2 regions of the Pseudomonas sp. SZ40 genome follow, and region 1 is predicted to be linked to the other one. Evidence: riboswitches for the same ligand, from Rfam matches in the RefSeq annotation. Region 1 holds a riboswitch; the other holds the start of a gene.
The links. Region 1 has a riboswitch for cobalamin ahead of ACT9T4_RS03895 (ABC transporter substrate-binding protein). Riboswitches for the same ligand answer to the same signal wherever they lie in the genome.
Positions count from the first base shown of each region.

Region 2: another riboswitch for cobalamin. It lies ahead of ACT9T4_RS14360 (TonB-dependent receptor); the one in region 1 lies ahead of ACT9T4_RS03895 (ABC transporter substrate-binding protein).

Region 1 covers NZ_JBQWIF010000003.1:16,837-31,354, reverse strand. The annotation lists gene ACT9T4_RS03935 (NADP-dependent oxidoreductase) at 1-869, shown strand, start outside; gene ACT9T4_RS03930 (hypothetical protein) at 1,036-1,443, shown strand; gene ACT9T4_RS03925 (mechanosensitive ion channel family protein) at 1,910-3,049, shown strand; gene ACT9T4_RS03920 (hypothetical protein) at 3,101-3,487, opposite strand; gene ACT9T4_RS03915 (MFS transporter) at 3,555-4,778, opposite strand; gene ACT9T4_RS03910 (pseudoazurin) at 4,786-5,220, opposite strand; gene ACT9T4_RS03905 (ABC transporter ATP-binding protein) at 5,236-6,003, opposite strand; gene ACT9T4_RS03900 (FecCD family ABC transporter permease) at 6,000-7,034, opposite strand; gene ACT9T4_RS03895 (ABC transporter substrate-binding protein) at 7,031-8,047, opposite strand; cobalamin riboswitch at 8,223-8,418, opposite strand; gene ACT9T4_RS03890 (type B 50S ribosomal protein L31) at 8,699-8,959, shown strand; gene ykgO (type B 50S ribosomal protein L36) at 8,956-9,111, shown strand; gene ACT9T4_RS03880 (DUF971 domain-containing protein) at 9,584-9,877, opposite strand; gene ACT9T4_RS03875 (HEAT repeat domain-containing protein) at 9,874-10,854, opposite strand; gene ACT9T4_RS03870 (ABC transporter ATP-binding protein) at 10,851-11,705, opposite strand; gene ACT9T4_RS03865 (ABC transporter permease) at 11,705-12,487, opposite strand; gene ACT9T4_RS03860 (ABC transporter substrate-binding protein) at 12,538-13,956, opposite strand; gene ACT9T4_RS03855 (4Fe-4S dicluster domain-containing protein) at 14,218-14,463, opposite strand.
Region 2 covers NZ_JBQWIF010000016.1:33,364-47,881, forward strand. The annotation lists gene ACT9T4_RS14345 (FecCD family ABC transporter permease) at 1-286, opposite strand, end outside; gene ACT9T4_RS14350 (ABC transporter substrate-binding protein) at 286-1,248, opposite strand; gene ACT9T4_RS14355 (ABC transporter ATP-binding protein) at 1,245-2,027, opposite strand; gene ACT9T4_RS14360 (TonB-dependent receptor) at 2,077-4,215, opposite strand; cobalamin riboswitch at 4,326-4,530, opposite strand; gene ACT9T4_RS14365 (LacI family DNA-binding transcriptional regulator) at 4,645-5,688, shown strand; gene ACT9T4_RS14370 (L-talarate/galactarate dehydratase) at 5,997-7,157, shown strand; gene ACT9T4_RS14375 (methyl-accepting chemotaxis protein) at 7,572-9,371, shown strand; gene ACT9T4_RS14380 (DUF1652 domain-containing protein) at 9,377-9,643, opposite strand; gene ACT9T4_RS14385 (hypothetical protein) at 9,715-10,065, opposite strand; gene ACT9T4_RS14390 (PLD nuclease N-terminal domain-containing protein) at 10,527-10,751, shown strand; gene ACT9T4_RS14395 (DUF1652 domain-containing protein) at 10,863-11,111, shown strand; gene ACT9T4_RS14400 (hypothetical protein) at 11,105-11,560, opposite strand; gene ACT9T4_RS14405 (hypothetical protein) at 11,757-11,981, shown strand; gene ACT9T4_RS14410 (FdhF/YdeP family oxidoreductase) at 12,071-14,428, opposite strand.

The DNA.
Region 1 (14,518 bases):
TGTCGCTGGATCCGGCCATGCGCGGCTGGATGAACGAAGGCAAGTCCTATATCGCGCCGGTTGGCCTGGGCGATGTGATGCGCGCACTCGGCGTGGGTGAAGTGATTGCCTCCAACCACCCGGACTACGCAGTCGGCGACCACGTCAACGGCGCCCTGGGTGTGCAGGACTACTTCCTCGGCGAGCCGAAGGGCTTCTACAAGGTCGATCCGCAGCGTGCACCCCTGCCAGTCTACCTGTCGGCCCTCGGCATGACGGGCATGACCGCTTACTTCGCCCTGCTCGACGTCGGCGCGCCGAAGAGCGGCGACACCGTGGTGCTTTCCGGTGCAGCCGGAGCGGTGGGCAGCATTGCCGGGCAGATCGCCAAGCTCAAGGGCTGCCGGGTCATCGGCATCGCCGGTGGCGCGGAAAAATGCGCCTACCTGACCGATGAGCTGGGCTTCGATGCGGCCATCGACTACAAGAGCGAGTCGCTGCCCGAGGCGCTCAAGCGCGAGTGTCCGAAAGGCATCGACGTGTACTTCGACAACGTCGGTGGCGACACCCTCGATGCGGTACTCGGCCGCCTGGCTCCCAAGGCGCGCATCGTCATCTGCGGCGCCATCAGCCAGTACAACAACAAGGAAGCGGTCAAGGGCCCGGCCAACTACCTGTCCCTGCTGGTCAACCGCGCACGCATGGAGGGCTTCGTGGTGATGGATCACGCGGCCAACTTCGCCAGTGCAGCGGCTGAAATCGGCGGTTGGCTGGCCAGCGGCAAGGTCAAGTCGAAGGAGCACGTGGTCGAGGGCCTGGAAACCTTCCCGGAAACCCTGCTCAAGCTTTTCAAAGGGGAAAACTTCGGCAAACTGGTGCTCAAGGTCTGAGCCATTCGGCGAGCGGCCCCCTGCCGCTCGCCGTCAGTGATCACGGACCAAAAAAAGATGGCCATAAGCCAGCAAATGACTTGAGTCGTTGTAGACAGTTCGGGTAGTTTCGCCGCCATGCTGTTCGCCCACCGGGGCAGGCTGATCCTTCACGCCAGGAGCCCTGATGGAACTTGTCTTCACTGTCATAGCGATCGTGCTGGTCGGCACTGCCTATCTGCTGTTACAGCACTTTCGCGGAGGCGCGGCGCAGTGCCGCCGCCCCATCGGCGAGTGGTTGTCCAGCTACCAGGCACGGAGCCCGGTCGAGCAGCACGAAATGGCTGAAATGCTGCTGCGGCGGTCCATACGCCTGGCTGCCAACATGGGCGTGCAGATCAACCTCGACGAACTCCTCGGCAACGGCGCGGAGCCCGCCGACCTGATCGCTGCCTGGCAGGCTCGACTGCCCGGCGTCATACCGGCAGCCTATCTGCCAGGCACCCCGGCGAGCACCGTCGGCGCCCTGCTGTTGATTCAGCAGGTCGAACCGTCGCGCTTTCATGAATTGCTCGGGCAATCCGCTGCTGGCTGAAACGAGCCAGCCCCTGCCCATCGCCAACCACAGCGAACGCAGTTCGGATGCGTCGATCCGCCAGATGATCGGCCAGCGGAACGATGATTGCGCAGCAGGTCAGAGGCTGCGCATGAGGATGATCGGCAAGGCAGTGAACAGTGCGGTAACCAGAAGCAGAATCAGCAGCAGATCCAGGCTATAAAAAGTCACGTCATCCTCCAGGCGAGCATACTTGGTGCTCGCATCGGGTTTAACAGCATCTACGGCAAGGTTGTCGTTGGTCGCGCTGCACGGCCGCGCCCGGCCGGCGTCGCTGATGAGCGCCCAGAGCCCTTGCCGATCGCTGCCTCTACACGATAGCTCAGACCTTCGCTCGTGACACGCGGGTGTGCGGCGGTAGTGCAGAACCCGCGGACCATTGAGGGGGAACTTCTGGGCCCTGAGGCCTACAGAAAACTGTATTGGCTTTTTCAGGGGACCCGAAATGGAACAGTGGAACATCTGGCTCGATCGCGAATTATGGCTCGGCGTCGGTATCGTCGTGATCGCTACTGCACTGATCTACACCGTGCTGCGTACCGTGGTCGGCGTCGTGCACAAGCGCCTGACCACCTGGTCGAAAGGCCAGGACGGTAATTGGCAGCACTTCGTCGCGGTGGTGATCGGGCGGACCAGCCGCTTGCTGCTGCTCGCCTTCTCGCTGCTGCTGGCACTGCGCCTGCCGGACCTGCCCGGCAGTTGGCAGGCAGCCCTGAGCCACACCTGGTTCGTTGCCCTCGCCCTGCAGATCGCCTTGTGGGTGGATACCGGCGTACGCCTTTGGGCACGCAGCCTGGTGGTCGGCAAGAACGGGGGCGGCAGTTTCAACCCGGTAATGACCACCATCGTCAGCATCATGGTGCTGATCGTGGTGTGGTCGGTGATGCTGCTGTCGATCCTCGCCAACCTGGGTGTGGACATCACCGCGCTGGTGGCCAGCATGGGGGTTGGCGGTATTGCCATCGCCCTGGCAGTGCAAACGGTGCTGGGCGACATATTCGCCTCGCTGTCGATTGGCGTCGACAAACCGTTCGAGATCGGCGATTTCGTGGTTTTCGGAGAAGTGGCCGGGAGCATCGAGCATATCGGCCTGAAAACCACGCGCATCCGCAGCCTCAGCGGCGAACAGGTGGTGTGCGCCAACGCCGACCTGCTGCGCCAGATCGTGCACAACTACAAGCGCATGGACACGCGGCGCATCGTCTTCAAGTTCGGCGTCAGCTACGACACCCCGAGCGACAAGGTTCGCCAGGTATCGGAGAAGGTCGGCGACATCATCCGTGCGACCCCGAAGGCCAAGTTCGACCGCGCGCACTTTCTCGGCTTCGACGAGAGCCAGCTGACCTTCGAAGTGGTCTACATCGTGCAGAGTTCGGACTACAACCAGTACATGGATATCCAGCAGGAGATCAACCTGCAGCTGCTCGATGCCCTGCGCGAACTGGATGTGCGCTTCGCCCTGCCGCGTCGCGATCTGCGTTTGGTGGGTGAAAAGATGCCGACGCTGAAAGTTGCCGGGTTGCCGCAGCACGAACAGCAGGACGATTCGGCCGAGCGCGACCAGCGCCTGCCTCGGTTCAGCTGACGCCAGGCTGGGCGCAGAGCGTGGGGCCGTCCAGTCGAAGGCAACGGCTGCCTATCGGCAGCCCATCATGCGGTTGCAGTTGACCCGCTCACGCTCGCCGTTGGAGCTGGAAAGCCGGCTGACCACGTTCCAGCCGATGCGCCTGCTGGAGCCCACCCACAGCTCGCCATTGCTGGCGACGCCGGTGAACAGCTGCAAGCGGCCATAGGTGGTGCTGGTCTGCGCCCAGGTCTGCCCGCTGATAGCGTCGAAGCCACGCATCAGCGTGTCGTTACCGCGCTGAGCGATACCGTAGTGGTTGCCGAAACGATCCGCGCAATTGAGCAGCGTGGCGCTGCGGGTGCAGCGCATGGCATCGCCGGGCAAGGTGAAGGCGGCCTGCACCGGCACGGCCCAGGACAGGGCCAGCAGGCACCCGGCAGCGAGTTTCAGACGGATCGACACGGGTAGCTCCAGCAGCGTGAATCGCCCCATGCTACCGCACCCTGCATGCTGGCTTGGCGGCTCATGGTTGCGTGCTATTACGGCTCAAACCGGCCATGTGTCGGGCCAAGCCGAAAGCCGCAGCCAGGCCAATGCCGACCAGCGCCCACCAGAGTAACTGTGGCGGCGCCTGCTCAGCGGGCAGCAGCCGGCCGATCAGTACATTGCCGAACAACGCCGCCAACCCGCCCACACCGGCGAAGAAGCCGTAATAGGCGGCCAGCTGCCCGCGCCGGGCGTAATGAGGCACGTGGGCCGACAGCAGCGGCAGTACCAGCAGGCTGCCGAGGCTAAGCAAAGCGGCCATCAGCAGAACCGCCCAATACGGGCTCAACAGACTGGCGAAAGGTTCGGCCAACAGCGCGTAGCTGACCGCCATCAACGCCAGGCCGAGGCCCATGCCCTGCCCCTCGCTGAGCCAACGCTGGCGTAGCGCGCTGATCGGCATCTGCAGCAGCACGCCAACCAGCGCGGTGATCACGAATACCCGTGTGATCCACGCCTGGCCGCCGCCGTGGGCGTGGCTGTAGGCCGGGATCGCCAGATAAAGCGGATGGAACAACAACGGATAGGCTGCAGCCAACAGGGCGAAGCGCAGGAATGACCACTGCTGGAGCATGTCCAGGCACTGGCGCAGCATGGTCACCGGCTCGTCACCGGAAACCAGCTCCTTGCTCGGCAGAAAGCGCCACTGCACCAGGGTCATGAGCAGAAACAGCCCGGCTGCCACACTGCCGGATACCGCGAAATCGATGCCGATCAGCAGCAGGCCTGCCAGCGGCCCGAGCAGCATGCCGGCGGTGCTGGCCATGTTCTGCAGGGCGAAGGCGCGCTTGCGCTGCTGCATGTCCTGGCACTCATCGGCCAGGTAGGCCTGGGCACAAGGCGTGAACAGCGCACCGGCAAAACCGCTGACGCAGGCGGCCAGCAGCAGAATCGCCAGGCTTTCCGAGAAGCCGAGCACGGCAAACCCCACGCAGCGCACCAGGCAACCGATGAGAATGGCGCGACGGTAGCCGATGCGGTCACCCAGCAAGCCGCCGAACAGGAACAGCCCCTGCTGGCTGAACACACGGATGCCGAGCACCAGGCCCACCGCCCAACCCGCCAGCCCGAGGCTCTCGCTGAGGTGCCCGGCCAGATACGGCACCAGCATGTAGAAGCCGAAGTTGAACGCCAGGCTGTTGAGCACCAGCACCCGTGCGGCGGGTGACAGGCTGGCGAAGGTACCCAGCACCCGGCTCATGGCTGGCTCATTCGCTCGCACGCTGGACGATCTGTTCCAGACGCTGCCTGGCTCGCGCCGGCAGTTGCGCGGGAATCTGCGCCGCGCTGACCGGCTGATCACCGACCTGAATGAGCATCACCATGCCCATCGCCAAGTGCGGAATGCACTGGATGCCATAGAGCCCTGCCTCATTGAAAGTCACCTCGATCTCTTCGTTGATCTTGCCCTTGAACGGCTCGGCGCCCTCCGGCAGGAGGCCGGGGATGCTGGCAGCGTTGTGGGTCGGGTGAGTGGCGATGAACGTCACGCTGTCACCGGGGGCGATGGCCAGGAAATCCGGTTCATAGACCATCGAACCGGACTCCCCACGGTTGAGCATTTTCACTTCGTGGGTTTCGGCCAATGCCGGAGCTGTGAACACAAGCGTAGCGAGCAAAGCGAAGAGCGGCGAAAAACGCATGACAAAAGACTCGTCTCAGATAGGTTGAAAGCGCAGTACCCGGGCACCGTCTTCAGGGTCGACCAGGTAGCGGGCGCGTACGCCGAAGGTGTCGCGCAAACGCTCGGTGGTCAGCACCTCGGCCGGTGCCCCCAGCGCCACCAGTCGACCGCGCTCCATCACCCCGAGGCGGTCGCACTCAAGGGCCTGGTTGAGGTCATGCAAGGCGATCAGCGTGGTCACCGGCAGCGTTCGTACCAGATTGAGGATCGACAGCTGGTGCTGGATATCCAGATGGTTGGTGGGTTCGTCGAGTAGCAGGATCTGCGGTTTCTGCGCCAGTGCCCGAGCGATGTGCACGCGCTGGCGTTCACCGCCCGACAGGGTGCTCCAGGCTCGCTCCGGCATTTCGGCCATGTCCACATCGGCCAGTGCCTGAACGACGATCCGTTCGTCCTCCGCCGACCAGGGCTGCAAGGCCGACAGCCAGGGCGTGCGGCCCAGTTCGACGGCATCGCGCACCGTCACCGCGTCACCGGTGTCGGCCTGTTGCTCGACGAATGCCAACTGGCGGGCGACATCCCGGCGACTCAGGCCACCCAGCGGCTTGCCCTGCAGGTGCACCTGGCCGCTGCCCGGCGTGCGGATGCCGGACAGCAGCTTGAGCAAGGTCGACTTGCCCGAACCATTGGGACCGATCAGGCCGAGCGTCTCGCCCTGATGCAGTTGCAGATCGACGCCGGCGACGATCGCCCTACCCTTCACCGACCAGCCCAGGTCGCTGCACTGCAGCACCGTACTCACCGCGCCCGCCTCCCGCGTACCAAAATCACCGCGAAGGCCGGCGCACCGATCAACGCGGTGACCACACCGATGGGCAGTACCTGGCCCTTGATCACCGTACGCGACAGCACGTCGGCGGCGATCAGGAACACCGCGCCAGTCAGGGCCGCGACCGGCACCAGCCGGCCATGCCGCACGCCGACCAGCAGCCGTGCAGCGTGAGGGATCACCAGACCGACGAAGCCGATGGAGCCGACGATCGACACCATCACCGCCGTGACCAGCGCCGCGCAGGCGATCAACGTGGCCTGCACCCGGCGCACCGGTACGCCCAGCGACGCAGCCGATTCGGCACCGAAGGTGAAGGCATCCAGCGCGCGGGTATGCCAGGCCACCAGCAGCACCCCGGCCAGCGCCACGGGTACGGCCAGGGCGACATCGTGCCAGTTGACACCACTGAGGTTGCCGAGCAGCCAGAACATGATGCCCCGGGCCTGCTCGGCGCTGGCCGACTTGGTGATCAGGAACGAGGTCAGCGCGTTGAACAGTTGGGAGCCGGCGATACCGGCAAGAATGATCTGCCCGGTGCCATTCAGCGCACCGCCGCCCGCAGCCCTTGCCAGCAAGGCGACCAGGCTGAAGGCGGCGATCGCACCGATGAAGGCGCCCATGGACAGCGACAGCATGCCTGCGCCGAGCCCCAGCAGCGCCACCGAAACCGCTCCAGTGGAGGCACCTGCGGAAATCCCCAGCAGATAGGGATCGGCCAGCGGATTGCGCAACAGCGCCTGCAGCACCACACCGGAAACCGCCAACCCGGCGCCGCAGCAGGCGGCCACCAGGGCCCGGGTCAGGCGGTAGTTCCAGACGATTCCCTCGTCGATCGGATCGAGCACGAAGCCCGCCCCGAACAGTTTGTTGGCCAGCACCTGAAAGACCACCGACAACGGGATGCGGGTTTCACCCAGCGCCACACCGACGACCACCGCCACGGCCAGCAACAGCAGGCAGACGATGGTCAGCAGGAACAGGCGGGAGCCACGGGCAATCATTTCTGCAGATCGAACCCGTCAACGGCCTTGGCCAGGGTTTCGATGCCGGTGATCATGCGCAGCGAAGCCTGCATGCCGTCGGCATCGAGAATCACGATGCGGCCGTTCTTCACCGCATCCATGTGCTTGGCGACCGGATCATTACGCAGGAACTCGAGTTTCTTCTCCACGTCGTCAGCCGGGAAACGGCGGCGATCCATGCGCGCAAGCACCAGCACGGTCGGGTTGGCCTTGGCCAGGGTTTCCCAGCCGACGGTTGGCCACTCTTCGCTGGACTCGACCACGTTTTGCAGCCCCAGCGACTTCATCATGTAATCGGCAACGCCTTTCTGACCGGCCATGTAGGGGTCGAGATCCAGGTCGGCGCTGGAGAACCAGAACGCGGCGGAGATCTGCTTCGCCTGGCGCTGCTCGGCATTTGCAACCGCCTTGCCGAGTCGCTCCTGCAGGCTGCCGACCAGCTTGTCGCCCTCAGCCTGCACGTCGAATATCTGCGCCAGCTGCTGAATGCTCTTGTACAGGCTGTCGATCTGGAACGGCTGCAGGCGAGTACCGTCGGCACCTACCAGATTGTCCTTGCCCTCGCAGTCGGACGGCATGATGTAGGTCGGAATCTTCAGCGCGTGAAACTGCTCACGGGTGCCGACCACGCCCTGCTTGCCCACCATCCACTCGAACTGCACGGCCACCAGCCCGGGGCGCTTGTTGATCACCGACTCGAAGCTCGGGTCGTTATCGGCCAGGCGCTCGACCTTGGCATTCTGCGCCTCGAACTCGGGCAGCACGTTGCTGAACCACAGCGAGGTACCCACCAGACGGTCGCCAAGCCCGAGGGAATAGAGAATTTCGGTGCCGGCCTGACCGATGGTCACGGCGCTCTTCGGCGCAGCGGCGAAGCTCAGCTCATGGCCGCAGTTCTCGAGGGTCAGGGGGTAACGAGTCGGGGTGGCGGCCAGCGCCATCGAAGACAGGCCAAGGGTGGCGGCCAGAACGGCAAAACGAGACACGGTCATGCGGGTGATCTCCCAATCAACAGATACGCATAAATGGCAGTGCGCAGGCTGGAGAACACATCACGCCAAGCGGCCATGGCCGCACCTGTCCATGAGGAAGGTGATTACGGATGCCCCCTCCCGGACACCCCGCCGGCTGGTTCGATTGCAGTGTCCAAACACAGCTGGATTGCAGCTGATCGGACCGACGCCGGCAGGTCTCCTGACTGGTACGTCGCGGCAGCGCTGTGGCCTTCCCGGGGTCGCCCCCAGTGACACGAATGCAGCGCTGCTCGGTACCTACAGTTGCGGGGGCAGTTCCGTTTGGCCATTAGAAATGGCGACGGATTCCCTATTAATTCCTCGCGGAAACCGGCGGGCGGCATCTTAAACGATTAGGTCGCTGCCCTGCAGCGCTTCGCTGCAGTTTCTGCGCATTCATCTCGACATACCGAAGCCGTTGCAGCACCTGTGCGGCTAATGCTGGCGGCCATTATTGTTACAATATAACAATTTAGCAAGTCGAGTTGAGTGCTCGCTTCAGCTCCTGATCGAAAGATCCATGGAGCCGATCGACACCGTGGTGGAAAAATTCGGATTCGGGCTTGAAATGAGAACCAAAATCAACAAGACTTGATATTGTTACCTTATAACGTATTTATTGGAGTGCTCATGAAACCTGGTATCCACCCCGACTACCGCCCCGTGCTGTTTCACGATGTCTCGGCCGACACCTATTGGCTGATCGGTTCCACCGTCAGCACCGACAAGACCCGCGAGCACAGCGACGGCAACACCTATCCCTACGTCACGCTCGATATCTCCAGCGCGTCGCACCCGATCTACACCGGCCAGCAGCGCCAGACGGCAAGCGAAGGTCGGGTGGCCGGCTTCAACAAACGCTTCGCCGGTTTCGCAGGAGCCCGCTCATGAAAGTCGTCGCCTCGCTGAAACAGGCCAAACTGCGCCACCGCGATTGCCAGATCGTCAAGCGCCGGGGTCGCATCTACGTGATCTGCAAGACCGAACCACGCTTCAAGTGCGTGCAAGGCCGGCCCAAACCGCAGCGCAAGAACAAGGGCTAAGCGCCTGCATCAGCCTCTCGGCGCGGCGCGTTCACAGCCGTCTCTCCAGGTCTGTGGCGCGACAACCATTCGCCCGCAAGCGGGCTCCTACAGTATCGAGGCGCCTGCAAAATCGTTGGGGTGAAGCCATTCCGGTAGGAGCGCCGCCCTCGGCGCGAATGCGATGCTAGCCGTTCTCTGCATCCGCGCCGTACCCACCATTCGCCGCGGCACGGTCCGACGGCATCGGGGCGCCTGCGAAATCGTTGGGGTGAAGCCATGCCGGTAGGAGCGCCGCCCTCGGCGCGAATGCGATGGTAGCCATTCTCTGCATCCGCGCCGTACCCACCATTCGCCGCGTGGCACGGTCCGACAGCATCGGGGCGCCTGCGAAAATGGGTGTTCGACGCCATTTTCTGGTCGCCGCGGGGCGATTTCGCTCATTCCGCGGCTGACGCCGTGACGAGCAGGCCATGCGACAAGCCCGGTCAACTCAACCTGCCACCTCCCCCAGTTCACGCAAATAGCTCCAGGGGTAGATGCCGCGGTCGTGGCCATCGTCGAACACCAATTGCAGCCCATAGCCCTGTGCGTGAACTGCCGTGATGCGGACGCCATCCGCTACCACGTCGATGCGCTGCGCCAGCCGAGCCGCCCGGCATTTCGAGCACGGACACCCGGCACGCAGGCGCCCGTGGGCAAGCACCTGTACCTGCCCTTGCCCCCAATCCACGCTCAATGTCGCTTGCGTGGCACTGTTACGTATTGCGACGGGTACCTGGTTCATGACTTTTGCAGTCGCAACTGGCCGATGGCGATACGCACCGCCTTGCGCACTTCCGGGTCGGCATCGTGCTCGACGGCCAGCAATGCGGGCAGTGCCTGAGCGTCGCCCAGCTCGCCAAGCGCCAGCGCGGACTCCTTGCGCAGGTTGCTGATGGCGTGCCCGAGCAGTTCCACCAGCGCCTCAAGGGCCGCGGCGAATCGCAGGCGGCCGAGCGAGCGCACCGCACGCAGCCGCACCTGCCAGTAGCTGTCGCTCAGCGCCTCCAGCAGCGCAGGGCCGGCACCCGCGTGGCCAACTTTGCCGAGGGTGGTGGCGGCCTCTTCACGCACCTGCCATTCGCGATCCTTGAGCGCCGTCTGCAGGGCTGGCAGCACGCTGTCGTCGCTGGCCAGCCCCAGCGCACCGGTGGCGGCACGGCGTACTTCGGTATCGGTATCGTCGCTGGCCAGGCGCGCCAGTTGCGGCAGCGCATCGGACTGTTTCAACCAGCCGAGGATACCTACCGCTTCACGGCGCACGAAGGCATCGCTGTCCTGCAGCGCGGCGACGGCGGTGGGTACGCTGTCGATCAGCCGCAACTCGCGCAGGGCTCGCAAGGCACTGGCCCGCACGAACGGGTCGGCATGCCTGGCCCAGGGCAGCACCACGCGACCGGCGTCGGCGGTTTTCAACTCGCTGAGGCTCTGGGCTGCGGCGCCGCGCACGCGGGCGTCGGCATCGGTCAGGGCAGCGCACAGGCCATTTACCACTTCGGGATCCTCCCAGGCCTCCAGCAGGCGAGCCGCCTCGGCGCGCACGTCGGCAGACGCGTCCTGGGTCAGGGCATGGGTCAGCCAGGGCAAGGCGTCCGGCTCCTCCAGGTCGGCCAGTTCGATCAGGGCGATGCGGCGCACGCCGGCGTCCTCATCTTGCAGGCGTGGCAGCAGGTCGAGAATGTCAGGGTTATCGGTGCTTACATAGGTGCTCAGGTCGGTCATAGGGCAACTCGCAATGGCGGATGTTCGGTGGGCAGCCCGAGCGGGGTCAGGCGTGGCAGCTCGCGACCTTCTTCATGGCGCAGCAGCTCCAGGCAGTGGCGCTTGAGCTGCACGAATTCCGGGCTGGTCAACAGGCCAGCATGCCGCGGACGGCGAAAGTCCAGGCGCAGGTCTTCGATGAAACGTCCCGGCCGCGGACTCATCACCAAGATGCGATCGGCCAGGAACAGGGCTTCGTCGATATCGTGGGTGACGAACACCACGGTGGTGCGCACCCTGCCCCAGATATCCAGCAGCAACTCCTGCATCTTGCTGCGGGTCTGCGCGTCCAGCGCGCCGAAGGGTTCGTCCATCAACAGCAGGCGTGGACGGTTGATCAGCACCCGGGCGATCTCGGCGCGCTGCTGCATGCCGCCGGAGAGCTGATTGGGCCAGCGCGCAGCGAAATCCTGCAGGCCGACCAGGTTGAGAAACTCACGCGCCCGCTGCTGCCGTTCAGCCTTGCCGATGCCCTGCATCTTCAGACCGAAGGCGACGTTGTCGAGCACGCTGCGCCAGGGCAACAGGGTGTGATGCTGGAACACCATGCCACGCTGCGGTGACGGGCCATCCACCGCCTGGCCATCGACTCGCAAGCTACCGGCGCTGGGCGTCAGGTGTCCGGCCAGGGCGCCGAGCAAGGTCGACTTGCCGCAGCCGGAGGGGCCAAGAATGCACACGAATTCGCCAGCGGCGATGGAGAAGTCCAGCGCCTGCACGGCTTCGAACGCCTGCACGCCCTCGCCGAGGCGGATGGTCAGCTTCTCGATATCGATGCGTCCGGCCGACAGGCCGGTTTCATGAATGCTCATCAGCGACGCCCTCCGCTGCGATACCAGGGCGTCAGCAGGCTGCCGAGGCGCTTGACCAGCAGGCTGCTGCCCATGCCGAGCAGGCCGATCAGCAGCATGCCGACGATGATGTCCGGGTAGTTCTGGATGGTGTACGACTCCCAGGTGTAATAGCCGATGCCGAACTGCCCGGAGATCATTTCCGCGGTGACCAGGCAGAACCAGGAGGTGCCCATGCCGATCGCCAGGCCGGTGACGATGCTCGGCGCAGCGCCCGGGAGGACCACCTCACGCAGGATCGCCAGGCGCCCTGCGCCAAGGCTGCGGGCCGACGCGATCAAACGGGCATCGACACCCTCCACCCCGTGCACGGTATTGAGCAGCACCGGAAACAGCGCACCGGTGAAGGTGATGAAGATCATCGACAGTTCCGACGAGGGAAACATCAGGATCGCCAGGGGAATCCAGGCCACGGCAGGAATCGGCCGCAGTACCTCCAGCGGCGGCAGCAGGCTGTCTTCGGCCCAGCGGGAACGGCCGATGGCGATGCCCAGGGTGACGCCCAGCAGCGCTGCGATCAGATAACCGCTGAATACCCGCCCCAGGCTGGCGCCGACGTGATCCCAGAGTCTGCTGGATTCGATCAGCGCGATGGCCGCATCGACCACCGACTTGGGCGTGGGCACGTAGATGAAGGTGAGCAGCCCCAGATCCAGGCGCGAGCTGGTCGCCACCTGCCAGAACAGCAGGCAGAACGCCAACGACGCCAGGCGCAACGGCCAACGGTGTAGAGAAGTCATCATCAGGCTCCAGTAAGGTGCTGCGCCACGGGAGGCATGGCGCAGCGGGCCGATCAGCGTGCGGCTACCAGGCGCTGGTTGGCGCTGCCGAAGTCCAGCGCTTCACCACCGTGAGCCTTGGCATAGGCTTCAGCCTGGCCCTTGAGCAGGAAGGCGTTGAGTTCGCCCTTGCCGTTGCGTACGAACCAGGCCTGGTTGGCCAGCAGCTTGATGCCGCTGTCGCTGGCCTGGGCGTAGATGGCACGGATGTCCTTGCCCTCTTCCTCGAGCTGCGCCAGCGCCTTGAAGGCCGCTTCCGGTGAGGCGTAGTGACGTACCTTGCTTTCGCCACGCACCCAGATCTGCGCCACGCGCTTGAAATCGGTGATCGGCTGGCCGGTCACGGCATCATTGGCTTTCAGCGGCAGCTGTGCGTAATTGGCCAGCGCCTGTGCGTAATCACCACCTTCGGCCTTGAAGGCAGCCTTGATGTACTGATCGTCGACGAATTGCTCGACGTTCAGACCGCGGTCGGTCTTCTTCAGCAACTTGAGGGTTTCGATGGAGGTGGTGACCGCCTGGCGGTACTCGGGCTTCCAGGTCAGGTCACGGGTCTGCAACCCGAGCGGGCCGTGGAACAGGTAATTCACCTCGGCCTCGATACCGGTGACCTTCTCGATCAGCTCGCTGTACTTCTCCGGCTCGGCTGCGAACAGGCGATCCGCTTCCAGGCCGGCGCGCAGGTACGCGGTGACCACTTCCGGGTACTTCTTGGCGTAGTCGGCATCCACCAGCGCACCATGGAAGGTGGGTGCATCCGCCTGGGAGCCGTCGTAGATCTTGCGCGCGAAGCCACGGTTGGGGAACAGTTCGGCGAACGGCACGAAGTCCGCGTGGGCCTCGATGCGATTGCTGCGCAGCGCCGAGCCGGCGATTTCCGGGGCCTGGGCGATGATGCGCACGTCCTTCTGCGGATCCCAGCCCTGGGCGGCAACGGCGCGCAGCAGCATGCCATGGGCGGTGGACGCGAACGGCACGGAAATGGTCTTGCCCTTGAGCTCGGCCAGCGATTGCACGCTGGAGGATGCCGGCACCACGATGCCGTTGCCACTGCCCTTGGTGCTGCCCGACAACACGGTGATGAACAGGCTCTGCTTGCCGGCATCGCGGTGGGCCACACCATTGAACGAACCGGGGAAGTCAGCCATGGCGCCAAAGTCGAGCTTGCCGGCGACCATTTCGTTGGTCAGGGGCGCGCCGCTGGTGAAGTTCTTCCACTCCACTTCGTACTTGGCGTCCTTGTACTTGCCGTCGCGCGGCAGGTACTTGTCGAGCAGGCCGAGCTCGCGGATCAACAACCCGCCGGTGGCGCAGTTGATGGTGGTGTCCTGAGTGCCGATGGCGATACGAATCGGCTCCTGGTTGGATTGCGCCTGAGCAGTGATGCTGCCGATGGCCAGCGCGAGGCCGACCAGAGTGGTACGCAAGTGCATGGGTGTCTCCCCTCGAATCAATAGGTATTGGAATCGTCTCCGCCGGGTGGTCGGCCGGTGGGAAACGAGGGGTCTGTTGATCAGGCGTCCGGTGGTTGGCCGGATGGCGTGTTGCTTTTTTATGTTGGATATTCGGTGGATAAGCTTCGCGCTAGCTGCAGAGTCTCGAGCGTTGAATTCCGTAGGCGCCCGCTTGCGGGCGATGCTTTCCCGTTGATCGCCCGCAAGCGGGCGCCTACAAAACTCCAGGTCGCGCTTTGTTCAACGCAGCAGATAAGGAATCTCGACGCGCACCGCATCGGTCGGGCAATCCTTCTCGCACGGCATGCAGTACCAACACTCGTCGAAAGCCATGTAAGCCTTTTGCGTCGCCGGGTTGATCGCCAGCAGATCCATCGGGCAGACATCGACGCACACGGTGCAGCCCTTGTGGGCGATGCACTTGTCTTCGTCGATGGTCACGGGCGCATTGCTGCGAAACAGGATTTCCTGGGGCTGGAAGGCCATATCACGGTGTCCTCGGAGCCTGTGGCTCTCGTGTTTTTCTAGGATGTAGGGTGGG
Region 2 (14,518 bases), on a different contig from region 1:
GGTTGCGGGTCACCGCCTGCAGCGCAGTGCCAACCAGCGCCAGCCCGGCGCCGACCAGCGCACCGAGCAGCACCCGCGGCGCCCGGATCAGCCAGACGATGGGCTCCTGGCTACGGCTCCATTCGGCGCCCAGCTCCAGGCCCAGCTGCTTGCCGAGGATCCCCCAGACGGTGGCCAGCGGCACCGCTGCCGGGCCGAAGCCCAATGCCATCACACAGGAAAACGCCAGGGCAACGCACAGGCCGATGACCAGCGTTCGATAGGCCGCTGCACTGCGGATCGGCATCAGCGGCTCTCCGACTGCGGATGCAGAGCGGCGGCGAGTTTCTCGATGGCCGTGGCATTCTCCACCGATGGCGTGACCTCCAGGTAGGAGAGCACCACGAAACGCTGCTCGCGGATCGCCGTCACCGCCTGCAATGCCGGGTTGCCGAGCAGGAAGTCACGCTTCTGCTGCCAGGAACGCGGGCCGTAGTCGACGATCACGATCACTTCGGGGTCGCGCTCCACCACGCTCTCCCAGTTCACCTGGGTCCAGCTGGCCGTGACATCGTCCATTACGTTGTGCCCGCCTGCCGTTTCGATCAGTGCCTGGGGCATGCCCATGCGCCCGGACGTGGTCGGACGGTCTTCGCCGCTGTCGTAGAGAAACACTCGTGGAGCCGTGCCGTCCTGCCTGATGCTGGAGCGTACCGCTTCGATGCGCTCGCGCAGTTGCCCGACCAGTGCCTCGGCCCGTGGCTGCACCGAAAAGATCCGCCCAAGGTTGAGCAGGTCGCGGTACAGGTCATCGAGGCTGGCGCCCTGCTGTTTCATCACCCAGGAACAGGATTCGCTGAGTTCATAGACCGCGATGCCGAATGGCTGCAGGGTCGTTGGGGTGACCGCACCACCGACTCGCATGCCGTAGTTCCAGCCGGCGAAGAACAGATCCGCGTCGGCCTCCAGCAAGGTTTCCACGGAGGGATAGCGGCTGGCCAGTTCGGGCACATCGCCAAGCGAATCCCTGAAGGCCGGGTCGAGGGTTTTCCAGCCGCTGATGCCCGTGTAGCCGACCATCCGTTCGCGCAGGCCGAGGGTGATCAGCATGCTGGTCATGTTGATGTCGTGGCTGACCACGCGCTGCGGCGCCTGCTCGAAGATCACGTCACGGTCACAGCTGCGTACCGTGAGTGGGTAGTCGCTGGCTACAGCCGGCAGTGCAAGCAGCGCCAGCGACAGGCCGCAAAGGTGTCTGAAGATGTTCATTGGGTAATCCAGGTGATCCGTGGGTAGGCATGCAGCGGATGGCTGTCGACCAGCGCCTGCACGGCGAATACGCGCTGCAACAGCTCGGCGCTCAGCACCTCGCTGGGTGTGCCACTGGCGACCAGGCGGCCAGCGGCCACGACATAGAGGCGGTCGCAGAAAGCCGCCGCCAGGTTCAGGTCGTGAAAGCTGGCCAGGGTGCTCAGGCCAAGGCTGCGCAGGTGCTGCAGCAGCTCCAGCTGGTAACGCGGGTCGAGGTGGTTGGTGGGTTCGTCGAGAATCAGCAGCCCGGGCTGCTGGACCAGCGCCCGGGCCAGCAGCACCCGTTGCTTCTCGCCGCCGGAGAGGGTGGCGAATGCCTCACTCGCCTGCGCACTCAGGCCGACCTGCTGCAGTGCCTGGGCTACCAGTGCGGTGTCCTCGGCGCTGTCGCCGGCGAACAGCCCCTGGTGCGGCGTGCGCCCCATGGCGACCACATCGGTGACGCTGAGGCCGAACTCCTGGGGAAACTCCTGCAGCACCACGGCAATGCGTTGCGCACTCCAGCGCGGGCTCTGCCGCCAGAGGTTCTCACCGTCGAGATGCAGGCTGCCGCTCGCCGGCTCGCTGGAGCGGTAGGCGCAGCGCAACAGGCTGGTCTTGCCACTGCCATTGGGGCCGATGAGGCCGACGAACTCGCCCTCGCCGATATGCAGATCGATGTCCTGCAACAGCCAGCGTGGCGCAGCGCGCCGACTCTCGACGGCCCATGACAGCTTTTCGATACGTAGCGTCGACATGCCAGACTCCTTCTTGTGGGCGCACCGGGATGGCCCGGTGCGCCAGCGTTTAGAAGCTGTAGTCAGCGGTAACGAAGAACGAACGCGGTTGGCCCAAGTACCATTGTTCGCCATCACTGCTGCTGGTGGTGGCGTACTGGCGGTCGAACAGGTTGTTCAACTCCAGCCCCAGGCGTACCTCCGGCAATACCTGCCAGGCGACGTTGGCATCTACCACGGTATACCCAGGAATCTCCACGGTATTGGCCGTATCGGCATAGCGCGTATCGACATAGCGGGCGCCGATACCGGCCTCCACCTGTTCGTTCAACGCCTTGCTCAACCAGAGGTTGGCGGTACGGCGCGGCACATCGGTCGGGCGATTGCCACTGCGGTCACCACCGGCTTCGGTGAAGTCGTCGTACTCGGCACGCACCAGTGCGGCGTTGGCAGAGACCTGCCAGCCCTGCCCCAGCGCCAGCTCCAGCGTGGCTTCCAGACCATCGGAAGATTGCTGGCCGATCTGCTCGGTCGGTGCCGCTGGCGTGGCACGGCTGAGCAGCTTCTCCTTGACGATGTGATAGGCGGCCAGTGTCCACTCGCCACGTCCCTCCCAGAATGCGTGCTTGAGGCCGAACTCGGTCTGGCGCGCCTCGCTCAGGTCGAACTGCTGCTGGGTCGGGCTCAGCGTGAGCAGGTTGCTCACGCCCTCGGTGCTGGTGGCGTACTGCCCATAGAGCGACAGTTCCGGGGTCAGTTCGAAGACCAGCCCGGCGCGCCAGTTATCGCCGCTCAAGCTGCGATCGACACGCGAGTCATCGTCTAACGCGGTGCGATCGATATGCACCTGATCACGGCGCACGCCGGTGACCAGAGACAGGCGCTCGGTGAGCTGGGTACGGTTCTCGGCGAACAACGAGAACTGCCTGGCCTGGTTGAGCTCCCGCGGCCGGTAGCGATCATTGCTCAGATACGAGCCGCCGTCGGACTGTGCCAGCGGTACGACATCGCCAAGGCTGTTGTCGAAATCGTGATGGCGGGCGAAACGGATGCGGTTGTAATCGACACCCACGACGCTGCGGCTGTCGAGCCCGAACAGCGGATGGTCGAGGGTGAAGCTCTGGCGATCACCCACCTGTTCCTGAGTGTGCTTGATGCGCCAGAAATCGCCACGCTCGACCAGATCACCCGGCTGCCAGCGATAGGCCTCGGCATTGCGCCAGTAGCGCTGGGTCTTGATGTAGTAGAGCTGGTTGCTGGCACTGAGGGTGTCGCTGATCTGCCAGTCGGTGACCAGACGGGTGATCTGGTCGTGGTACTGAATATCGGCGTCCCCGACGTTGTAGTTGCGCTCACGCAGGCTCTCGCGAAAACGGCCATCGACCAGCGGCGTGCCCAGGTAGCGCATCGGCTGCTGATCGGCATGATCGTGGGACAGGGTGAAGCTCAGGTCGTCACTGGCGTCCCAGCGCAACGCCGCGCTGAGCGCCAGGCTCTCGGAATCGCCACGGTCGACCCAGCCGTTGCTGGCCTGCTGGTTGAGGCTGAAACGGTAACTCAAGGCGTCGTTCAGCGAGCCACCGCTGTCCAGCGCAGCCTGGCGACGATCATCGCTGCCATACCCCAAGCGCAGTTGATTGCGGACCTCACCCGTGAAGGGCTTCTTCGGGATGACGTTGATCACCGCACCGGTCGCGCCCTCGCCATAGAGCACCGAAGCCGGGCCACGCAGCACGTCGAGACGCTCCACCGACCAGGTATCGACCGGAAAAGTCACGGTGCCAGCGCCGATGTACTGGCGGGTACCGTCGTACAGCTGCATGGTCGAGGCATGCCCGGAAAAACCGCGAGCCGACAGCGCGGTGCCACCGTTGCCGGGCGTACCGATCGTGGTGATGCCCGGTGTGCGGGTCACGGCGTCCTGTACGGTGAGGTTATTGCGGCCACGCACTTGCGCACCGCTGAGGCTGCTGGTGCTTGCCGGCGTTTTCAGTGGGGTGAGCCCCAGGCGCGAACCGGAGGTGGTTGGCGTGTGCAGATCAGGCGGCTGCGACGACTCGTCGGCTGTGCCGGTGATCGCCGTCGACGGCAAGGCCAAGGGCTCGTCCGACTCGGCGGCCTGCACGGGCATGGCGAACAGCACGCAGGGCACCAGGCCCACGCGCAGGGATTTGCCCGACAGGGCATAGAACAGAGAAGATCGGGACATGTCGTTCCACTCGAAACAGGAATGAATGAATCCCGGAGGGAACAACGCATAGGGAATCGCAGGCGTACGAAGCCCACGGAAACCGGCCTGCGCCCGCCCACCGCGGGTTTGCCAAACTGAAGTTTCGGGCCGGTCTCCGGGCTCGCGAGGGTCATGAAGCATTCACCTTCCCATGCCGTGGCACAGTGGTCATTCGAATGCTTCGCTCGCATACCGTTGCGGGGGCAGCGCCGGACTGATCATGTTCATGACGAACCGGCTTCCCGTTTCACCCCATGCACGGCGGCATGGGACACCTGAAACTGGCGCGCATCTGACCATCCAAGCGTCGAGCCGTCAATCATCGCCATGCAGTTGCCGCGATCCGTGCACCAAAGCATCGCCTGCTGGGATAACATCGCCCGACTCGGGTTGGCCAGGAAACACAGGATGCAGCGAGACGATGATCGAGCGACCGGCAGGCGCTCCTCTAGTGCCCCAAGCAAGCCGCCGACGCTGGCGGATGTGGCCAAGGTCGCCGGGGTTTCGCCGATCACCGTGTCGCGCACGCTCAACCAGCCGGAGATCGTCCGCCCCGAACTGCGCGAAAAGGTCTTTCGAGCCGTACACAAGACCGGCTACGTACCGGCCATGCTCACCGGCGTGGCCGAACAGCGCAGTCGGCTGATTTCCCTGCTGGTGCCCACGGTTGCCAACTCGATCTTCTCGGACACGGTGCAGGCACTGATCGACACCCTCACCGAAGCCGGCCACGAGACGCTGATCGGCCTGACCAACTACAGCGCCGAACGCGAAGAGCAGTTGCTCGACGCCATCCTGCGGCGCCGTCCCGATGGCATCGTGCTGACCGGCACCCTGCACACCAAGGCCAGCCGCACACGCCTGTCGCGTTCGGGCATTCCCATCGTCGAGTCCTGGGATCTCGCGCCGCGGCCGCTGGACATGCTGGTGGGTTTCTCCCACGAGGCGGTCGGAGTGGCCACCGCGCGCTACCTGACGGGCAAGGGCTATCGACGTTTCGCCGTGGTGACCCTGGATGACCCCCGCGGCCACCGCCGCTGCGAAAGCCTGATCGGCGAACTGGCGAGCCAGGGCATTGCCGAGGTGCCTCGCGTGGTGTTGCCGCCACCGGCCACGGTGAACCTGGGGCGCGAAGGCCTGCAGCGCCTGCTGGCCGGTGGCGAGCGCCCCGATGTGGTGGTGTGCAGTTCCGATACCCTGGCCCACGGCATACTCGAGGAAGCCACCGAACGGGGCATTCGCGTGCCGCAGGATCTGGCCGTGATGGGCTTTGGTGATCTGAGCAGCGCCGCTCACCTGCACCCCGCCCTCTCCACCGTGTGCATCAACGGCGCGGACATCGGCGTGCAGGCCGCCCGCGCGCTGGTGCAACGCCTCGATCACCCCCATGAAGAGCCGGTGAAAGTACGCATCGATACCGGCTTTAGCATTGTTGAACGGCAAAGTGCGTGAGAGTCGACTCACATATCCAGCCCCTAATTCACTCGGCTTTGGCTGTTTAGTGGCGAAAGCGGACCTTCGATTTGGTGGGCTAAAGCCCACCCTACAGCCGCGCATCTAACCGTAGGGTGGGCCGGGCGGCGATCCGCTTTAGCCCACCAATTGGCCCCCGACTACGAACGGCTGCTTTCGCCTTGAAGCAGCCCTGAAGCTCTGCCCATTCCCTTGAATGATTACCTAATCAGCTTAACGTCCGGATTCACGTCAGTGATTTGAAGCACCTGGCGGCACCAACAAAAACGTCAAGCGAGGTAATCAATGTGAGCGAACAACCCCTTTCCCAAGGCTGTGCAGACCAGGATCAGATCGCCTGGATTCGTATCGCTTCAGTTTTCCTGCCCCTGGCCAACCCGATCAGCGACGCCAAGGTGCTGACCGGACGGCAAAAGCCGATGACCGAGATCGCCATGCTGTTCGTGGAGATCGAAAGCAAGGATGGCCATCGCGGCCTTGGCTTCAGTTATTCGAAACGCGCGGGCGGCCCCGGCCAGTTCGCCCATGCCCAAGAAATCGCCCCGGCACTGATCGGCGAAAACCCCAGCGATATCCAGAAGCTCTGGACCAAGCTGTGCTGGGCCGGCGCTTCGGTCGGCCGCAGCGGTCTGTCGACCCAGGCCATCGGGGCCTTCGACGTCGCCCTGTGGGACATGAAGGCCAAGCGTGCCGGTCTGTCTCTGGCACGCCTGCTGGGCGCTCAGCGCGACTCGGTGCGCTGCTACAACACCTCCGGCGGCTTCCTGCACACGCCCCTCGACCAGTTGATGAAGAACACCGACCTGAGCCGTGAAAAAGGCATCGGTGGCATCAAGCTCAAGGTCGGCCAACCCAACTCGGCCATCGATATCGAGCGCGTGAGCACCGTACGCCGCCACCTGGGCGACGACTTCCCGCTGATGGTCGACGCCAACCAGCAATGGGATCGCCCGACCGCCCAACGCATGTGTCGCCAGTTCGAAGCCTACAACCTGGTGTGGATCGAAGAGCCGCTGGACTGCTATGACGCCGAAGGCCACGCGGCCCTGGCGGCGGCTTTCGATACGCCGATCGCCACCGGAGAGATGCTCACCAGCGTCGCCGAGCACGCCGAGTTCATCAAGACCCGTGGCGCCGACTACCTGATGCCGGACGCGCCTCGAGTTGGCGGTATCAGCCCATTCCTGAAAATCGCCTCGATGGCCGAACAGGCGGGCTTGATGCTGGCCCCGCATTTCGCCATGGAGCTGCACGTGCACCTTGCCGCGACCTACCCCACCGAGCCCTGGGTCGAGCACTTCGAATGGCTGGAGCCGCTGTTCAACGAGCGCCTGGAAACCCGCGACGGACGCATGCTGGTCCCGACCCGCCCGGGTCTCGGCCTGTCGCTCAGCGACCGGGTCGCCGGCTGGACCGCCCAGGAAGTGGAGATCGGCCAGCGCCGCTAACCCACCCGACGCCGTCACGGCCATGAAGGGTGGCCCGGAGCGCGTCGCTGACGCTGTCTTCATCCACCGCTACGGCTACCGGTTGGTGACGCGTCACCTGTATGTAGGGTGGATGACGCTCTTTTCATCCACCACTGCGTTTGGCGATTGGTGGATGGGTCGGGCCGCGCAGGCAAGCGTCGGCTACGCGCCCCGGCCCACCCTTGCAATGCAATCGCCAATCAGCAGCTACAATCGTCGATGGTGGCACTTTAACTGCCTGAGTCGGGGCACTAAACTGCGCGCCCTTCGCGCGGACAACTCCCTTGGATTAAGCGCGTAACGTCGCCGAAAGCTGCGCTGGCCATTAAAGCTTCCGCGCTGCCGGTCGAATAAAAGGAAACCCAAGGATATTTCTTAGCCAGGAGCTGCGGCATGCAGTCGTTGAAGTCGCTGTACGATTCGATCGAGATGCACTTTTTCGATACCTTGACCAAGAAGCTGTCCAGCCTTTTTCTGCTGGTGGTGGTCAGTGGCCTGCTGTTCTGGGTGGCCATCAGCCTGCGTGCCGACATCCTTCAGCAACTGCATGCCGCGCAGATCGATGCCGCCTTGCTGAGCCGCGTCGAAGCCAAGCTCGACACTCTGGGCAACGCACTGTTGCTCAGTGCGCTGTTCACCCTGGGCATGGTCAGCTTCATGGTCTGGTACTTCCGCCACCTGATCGTGCGCCCGGTCGACAACATGACCCGCGCCCTGGAAGAGATCGCCAACGGCGAAGGTGACCTGTCCCGCGACCTGCCCCTGCTGACCCACGATGAAATCCGTACCCTGGCCAGTACCTGCAACCGCTTTCTGGCCAAGCAACGCGAGATCATCAGCAACGTGCAGGCACTCACCGTGCAGATCGCCGTGGAGTCCGCCCGCTCGTTGAAGAACATCAGCGATTCCAGCGAAAGCGCCACCCACCAGGCGCGCTTCGCCAATGAAGTGATGAGCGAGAGCAACAGCGCCGTCGGCCGCATCGAAGAAGTGTCGCAACAGACCCAGGCGATCTCCGGCACCACCGCACAGAACCTCAGCATGGCGCGCGACTCCTACGCCGAACTGCTGGAGGTGACCGGCAACATCGGCGCCATCTCCAATAGCCTCAACGAATTCGGCACCCTGGTTTCCGCCCTCAACGAGCGCTCGTCGAACATCAAGTCCATCGTCGGGCTGATCCAGCAGATCTCCTCGCAGACCAACCTGCTGGCCCTCAACGCGGCCATCGAAGCCGCCCGCGCCGGAGAAAGCGGCCGTGGTTTCGCCGTGGTGGCCGACGAGGTACGCACCCTGGCGCAAAACGTCAGCCGCGCCACTGGCGACATCTCGCAGAACATCGACGCCATGCTCAAGGAAGTGGGTTCGACCCACGAGCAGACCGCACTGATCAGCACCAGTGCCCGGGAAACCCAGGTGGTGGTCGAACGCGCCACTGGCCACTTCGAAAGCATGATCGTCGACTTCGAATCCACCAACGGCAAGCTCGCGGAAATCGCCGAGCACATCCAGCAGGTGGCCGATGCCAACACCGGCATCAACGAGCGGGTCACGCAGATCCATGCCGACAGCCAGGCCATCGACGAGCGCATGCAGCGCTCCGCCACCGCCACCCGTGATCTGTCCGGGGTGGCCGAGCGGGTGCAGACCTTGCTGGGTCGTTTCGTGCTGGGCCAGGGTGAGCTGGATGCTGCCATCACCCGCGCCAGCCAGTGCCGCGACATCCTGCAGGTTCGCCTGGCCGCGCTGCAGCGCGAAGGCGTTAACCTGTTCGACCAGAACTACCGGTTGATTGCCAACACCGACCCCAAGCAGTACATGACCGGCTACACCGAGCGCTTCGCGCAGATCTGCCAGGAAGAGATCGACAAGCTGACCAAGGGTACGGCCGGCGGCATCGTCACCTTCATCGTCGACAGCAAGGGCTACTGCCCGGTGAACAACAGCTGGGTATCGAAAGCGCCGACCGGCAATCGCGCCGTCGACCTGCCGGTGTGCCGCAACAAGCGCATGTTCTCCGACCCGGTGGGCCTGCGCGCCGCGACCAACACCCAGCGCTTCCTGCTACAGACCTACCTGCGCGACACCGGCGAGATCATGACCGAGATCGACGTGCCGTTCATCTTCGACGGCCGCCATTGGGGCAACATGCGCATGGGCTTCGATGCGTCGCGGCTGCTGGGCAAATCCTGAAGCCGCTAGCGGCCGGCTGAGCGCGCGTCGCGCACCTGTTGCTCAGCATCTCGTTCGTGCAGCTCCTTACGCAGTTGCATGACGAACCGGGACAGATCACGGGATGTCGACAGGCTGCTGCGCGGCACGCCGATGATCCTCACCAGTACCTCACCGCTCGCCGGCTCGCTGATCTGCACCACCAGCGAATCATCGTGACTGACGCTGCAGCGGCAGATCTCGGGTAGAAACGCCGTTTCGATGATCCGCCGCAATTCGAGTACTGACATCATCGTGCAGCCTCCCTTCAGCCATCACGCAGATGCAAAAAGCCCCGCATCAACGGGGCCATTCCAGCGCGCTGTCAGGCGGTGGGTCGCAGGCTATCGAGGTTGCGGCGCGACCACATCATCTTCGCAGCGGTCGGGTTCACTGGCGCGCCAGTGAAGGTCGGCAGCTTGCGCGACACCCAATGGGCCCCCGTGCCCTTCCAGTTGACCTCGCCACTGACCAGCTTGCGATCGCGCAGTATCTCGCGCTGCAGGGCATGCACGCCCGCCTCGCTGATCACCGACTGCTTGTCGACCGCCTTGACGAAGACATTCTCGCCGTCCTTGCTGATGGTCAGCAGGTACATGCCATCCGGGCGCGGCTTGATGGAGACCTGATGGTCAGGCAGGGCAGTGATCAACTGGTTGATGGCAGAGACGGTCATCGAGAATTCCTTATTGGCAGAAGTGGCGCACTTATCAATTCTTTGCAAATGAATAAGTGCATCACCCGTGCCAACTTTCTCGACGCTGCAATGCCCCGGTTTCCGGGGACTTCGCTTCAGCCCTGATTAATTGGCCAGTGCAAAATGCATGAACGGCAAATTTATCGGCAGGCATCATGCACGCATGGGCGAAGGCGATTGATATCAAGATGCGATTATATACTTGTATATAATCACTATTCCTGTCACCGACCATCCCTTCATACGAACTTAATATCCGGGTGCACTTCGTACCCTTATATAGCGGTGAATGAATCGCGCTATATCCATAAAGATGGCAATGCGATCTCGCATGCTGGGGGACGACTGCCATCAAGCCGCCTGCAAGCCAGCCTACCCGCTACGCAGCCCCGAGGAGCCCTGCTCAACAGGCCTCCACCCTCTCAAACAGGAGCTCTACCATGAACGATCCCTCGCTGTATTTCTGGCTGGGCGCATTTGTCGTGATCGCTTTCATCGATCTGGTGGCGATCATGAACTTGTGGCGCAGCGATAAGAGCCTCAACACTCGGCTGATATGGGCCGTGGCGATAATAGCGCTCCCATTATTCGGGATAATCGCCTGGGGATATGCCGGGCCACGCGGCATGCCGAAACCGCCCTCTTCACCCGAACATAGTAAATAGCCGGTTACTTGAACGGAATTGACACTATCTTTTAAGCCGACATTATAACGCCACCCTTCAGGCTTGACGTCGAGAGCGATTATTGTGGCAACAATGAGATTTCTGGACGCGATGGCCCTGTTGTACAACTATTTCTCGCCAATTATTGTACAAGCGTCCCTGGACTCTCCCACGCGCATGAGCGTCACCCTCGAAGAGCCCGACTCATCAACCGCCATTCATGTCAGTGACATTCCCTGCAAAACGTCACTGACACCCATGGAAGTGTTCGCGATCATTCAACTGATCGAAGACCGGGTTCGCGCCGAAACCCCGGCTATCTTCGAACGCCACCGCATGAACACTATCCTGCGTCAGTAACCGCCAGCGTCAGTCCGCGAGCGCGTATCTGGCTGCGCCTGCTGGATCGCCTCGAGCAATACCACCAGCTCCGCCGCCGACGGAATCGTCCGCCCTCCCAGGTCATCATGCACCGTCGCCTGCACACTGCTGGTCTTCAGGCCGAAGCGGTTCAGGGCATCGGTCAGCGCCTGGTCATCGAGCCCTTGCTGCGCGAGCATCCGCAACAGGCTGTCCCATACGTCGCGTAGATCCGCCTGCCGATCACGGCCGTCCGGCCAGGGATGACCAACCCGAGGTTCCGGGTGCATTTCCGCCACGGTCACCTCGCCCTCGTAAGCACGTACCGTACCGCCCGCCTCGGCCACCCTGGCATCACGCGACGCGCGGTGCCAGGCAGCCTGTGCGAGCACCGGTGAGCGGGTTGCACACAGCAGTTCGTCGTCGAGATAAATCCTGAATTCGCCCATGTTTGTTCTCCAGCATCGTGGTTGTCGAACGTCCTTTCATTCGATCCGGGTCAGCACCAGAGATTCCGAGTTTCTGCACCCGGGGGGCCGTGAAACGGCCATTTGGAAGCATCCGGATACAGACGGGAATTGTCCGAACTCACCCGTCGGATCGGCCTCCTAACTGTAGAGCCCATTCGCCAACGAGGAGAACGACATGAGCAACACACCGATCGATCAGACCCCACCGAACGCTCCGGCCAAGGATGTGCAAGGCGACGACGTCAACGTGGTGAAGAAGGAGATTCAAAGGCCAGGAGAGAAAACCGAAGCCATCGACCGCGTCATCACCCCGACCTCGATCAAGACCAAGGAGCAGGAAGCGCAGAAGATCCGGGAGAAGTCCCAGGAAGCCGAGCGCAAGATTCGTCAGCAGGACTGATGCCGCACTGCGCGGGCCGATCGCTCTGGCGGTCGGTCGCGCAGTACCTCAGCGGCGTGGCACAGCTAGGCGCCGTGCCCGAGCAGCGGCTAACGCTGCGAAGCAATCACTGCCGAATGCTGTGGCAGGGTGTCACCTGGCGCCACCGCATCGCTGAGACGCAGCGTCACCGGTATCGACTTGGCCGCCGGGACCTTGCTGCGCTCGGCATGATGCCAGAGCGGCACCAGCGGGTTGCACTCCGGGTAGTAGGCCGCGCAGCAACCCTGGGGAATGTCGTAGGCGAGTATCTGCAGCGGCCCGACCCGCCGCTCGATTTCCGGCTGCACCGCGGTGGTCACGTCCACCCAGTCGCCGGCTGCCAGCCCAAGGCGGACGATGTCGTCGGTGTTCATGAAGATCACCGAGCGGGTGCCATACACGCCGCGGAAGCGGTCGTCGTAACCGTAGATGGTGGTATTGAACTGGTCGTTGCTGCGGATCGTCATCAATTGCAGCACGTCACGCCGCACATAGGGTGCCTGCACGTCATCATCGACGCTCAACCGCCGCGGGGTAACGAATTGCGCCTTGCCGCTCGCGGTGGCCCACTCACGCTGCGCCGCGCCCAAGGGCCGGTGAAAACCGCCCGGCTCCCACATGCGCTGATTGAAGTCGCGGAAGATCTCCGGGTAGATCGTGGCGATCGCCTGGCGGATCAGGGAGTAGTCCCGGCGCCAGCCGTCCCAGTCGATGGCGACCTGCGGTGACAAGGTACTGAGCGCCAGGCCGGCGATGATCGCGGGCTCGGAGCGCAGGTGCTCGCTGGCCGGCGCGCTGCTGCCGTGCCAGCCATGGATGCAACCGGTGCTGTCCTCGGTGCTGTGGCTCTGCTCGACGCCATCCTGCCGATCGGCTTCGATGCGCCCCAGGCACGGCAGCAGCCAGGCCTGCTCACCCGGCAACAGATGGGAATGGTTGAGTTTGGTGGCCACCTGTACGTTGAGTTTGAGGCGCTGCCAGGCCGGCTCCATCCGAGCGGTATCGGGCACCGCCCGAATGAAGTTGCCCCCCAGGCTGACGAAGCCGCGCACCCGCCCGTCGAGCATGGCGCTGCAGGCGTCGACGGTGCACAGCCCGACCTTCTCAGGCACGCTGAATTTAAAGTGTTGCTCGATGAGGTCGACCGGCACCTTGGCCGGGTCTTCGGCGATACCCACGGTGCGCTGGCCCTGCACGTTGGAGTGCCCACGCACCGGGCAGATACCCGCCCCAGGCTTGCCGATATTGCCGCGCAGCAACAGCAGGTTGACCAGCATCTGCACATTCTGCACGCCCTGACGATGCTGGGTCAGGCCCATGCCATACACGATCATCACCCGCTGCGCCTGGGCATAGGTCAGCGCCGTCGCTTCCATGGCGCCACGGCTGAGCCCGGTGATGGACTCCAGTTCGGCCCAATTCTGCTCGCGCACATAACCGATGAAGTCCTCGACGCCTCTGGTGTGGGTAGCGATGAATGCGTCGTCCAGCAGGCCAGGCTCACCGCGCTGCAGGGCCGCGTCGTGCAGATCCAGTAGCGCCTTGGCCACGCCGGTGACCGCAGCGGTGTCGCCACCGATCGCCACCTGATGGTACTGGGTGCTGATCTGCGTCGAGTTCGGCCCGAGCATCTCGCCTGGTGACTGAGGGTTGACGAAGCGCTGCAGGCCACGCTCCTTGAGCGGATTGAAGGTGATGATCGGCACGTCGCGCTGCCGCGCCTCCTGCAACTGATGAAGCATGCGCGGGCTATTGCTGCCGACGTTCTGGCCAAAGAACAGCAGGCAGTCGGTGTGCTCGAAATCATTGAGGGTCACGGTGCCGACCGGTACGCCGATGCTTTCCTGCAGGCCCACCGACGTGCTCTCGTGGCACATGTTGGAACTGTCCGGCAGGTTGTTGGTGCCATAAGCCCTGGCGAACAGCTGATACATGAACGAGGCCTCCAGCGAGGCGCGCCCGGAGGCGTAGAACACCACCTCGTCCGGTTCCATCGTTCGCAGGGTGGCGCCGATTTCCTGGTAGGCGGCTTCCCAGCTGGTTTCCTCGTAGCGGTCGGTACTGGCGTCGTAGCGCATCGGATGGGTCAGCCGGCCATGCTGTTCGAGCGCGTAGGCCGACCAGTTGCGCAGTTCGGCCACGCGGTGCCGGGCGAAGAATTCCGGGCCGGTGCGTTTCGCGGTCAGCTCCCAGGCCGTGGCCTTGGCACCGTTCTCGCAGAACTCCATGGGGTGGGTGTCACCGGGCTTGGCCCAGGCACAACTCACACAGGCGAACCCCGAGGGTTTGTTCTGCTTGAGCAACGCCGCGCCGATCTTCACCACCGCCTGTTCACGCAGCACGATACGCGCCACGGACTTGGCCGACCCCCAGCCACCGGCTGCGTCGGTATAGGGTCGATAGCGGGTCTTCGGATCAGTCAGCATTACCCTCTCCAGCACGTTGGTGGTACTGGTACGACGAAGGCGCCTGCTGAAAGGTTCGGGTTAATGGCCCTACGGTCAGAGGGGGCGTTT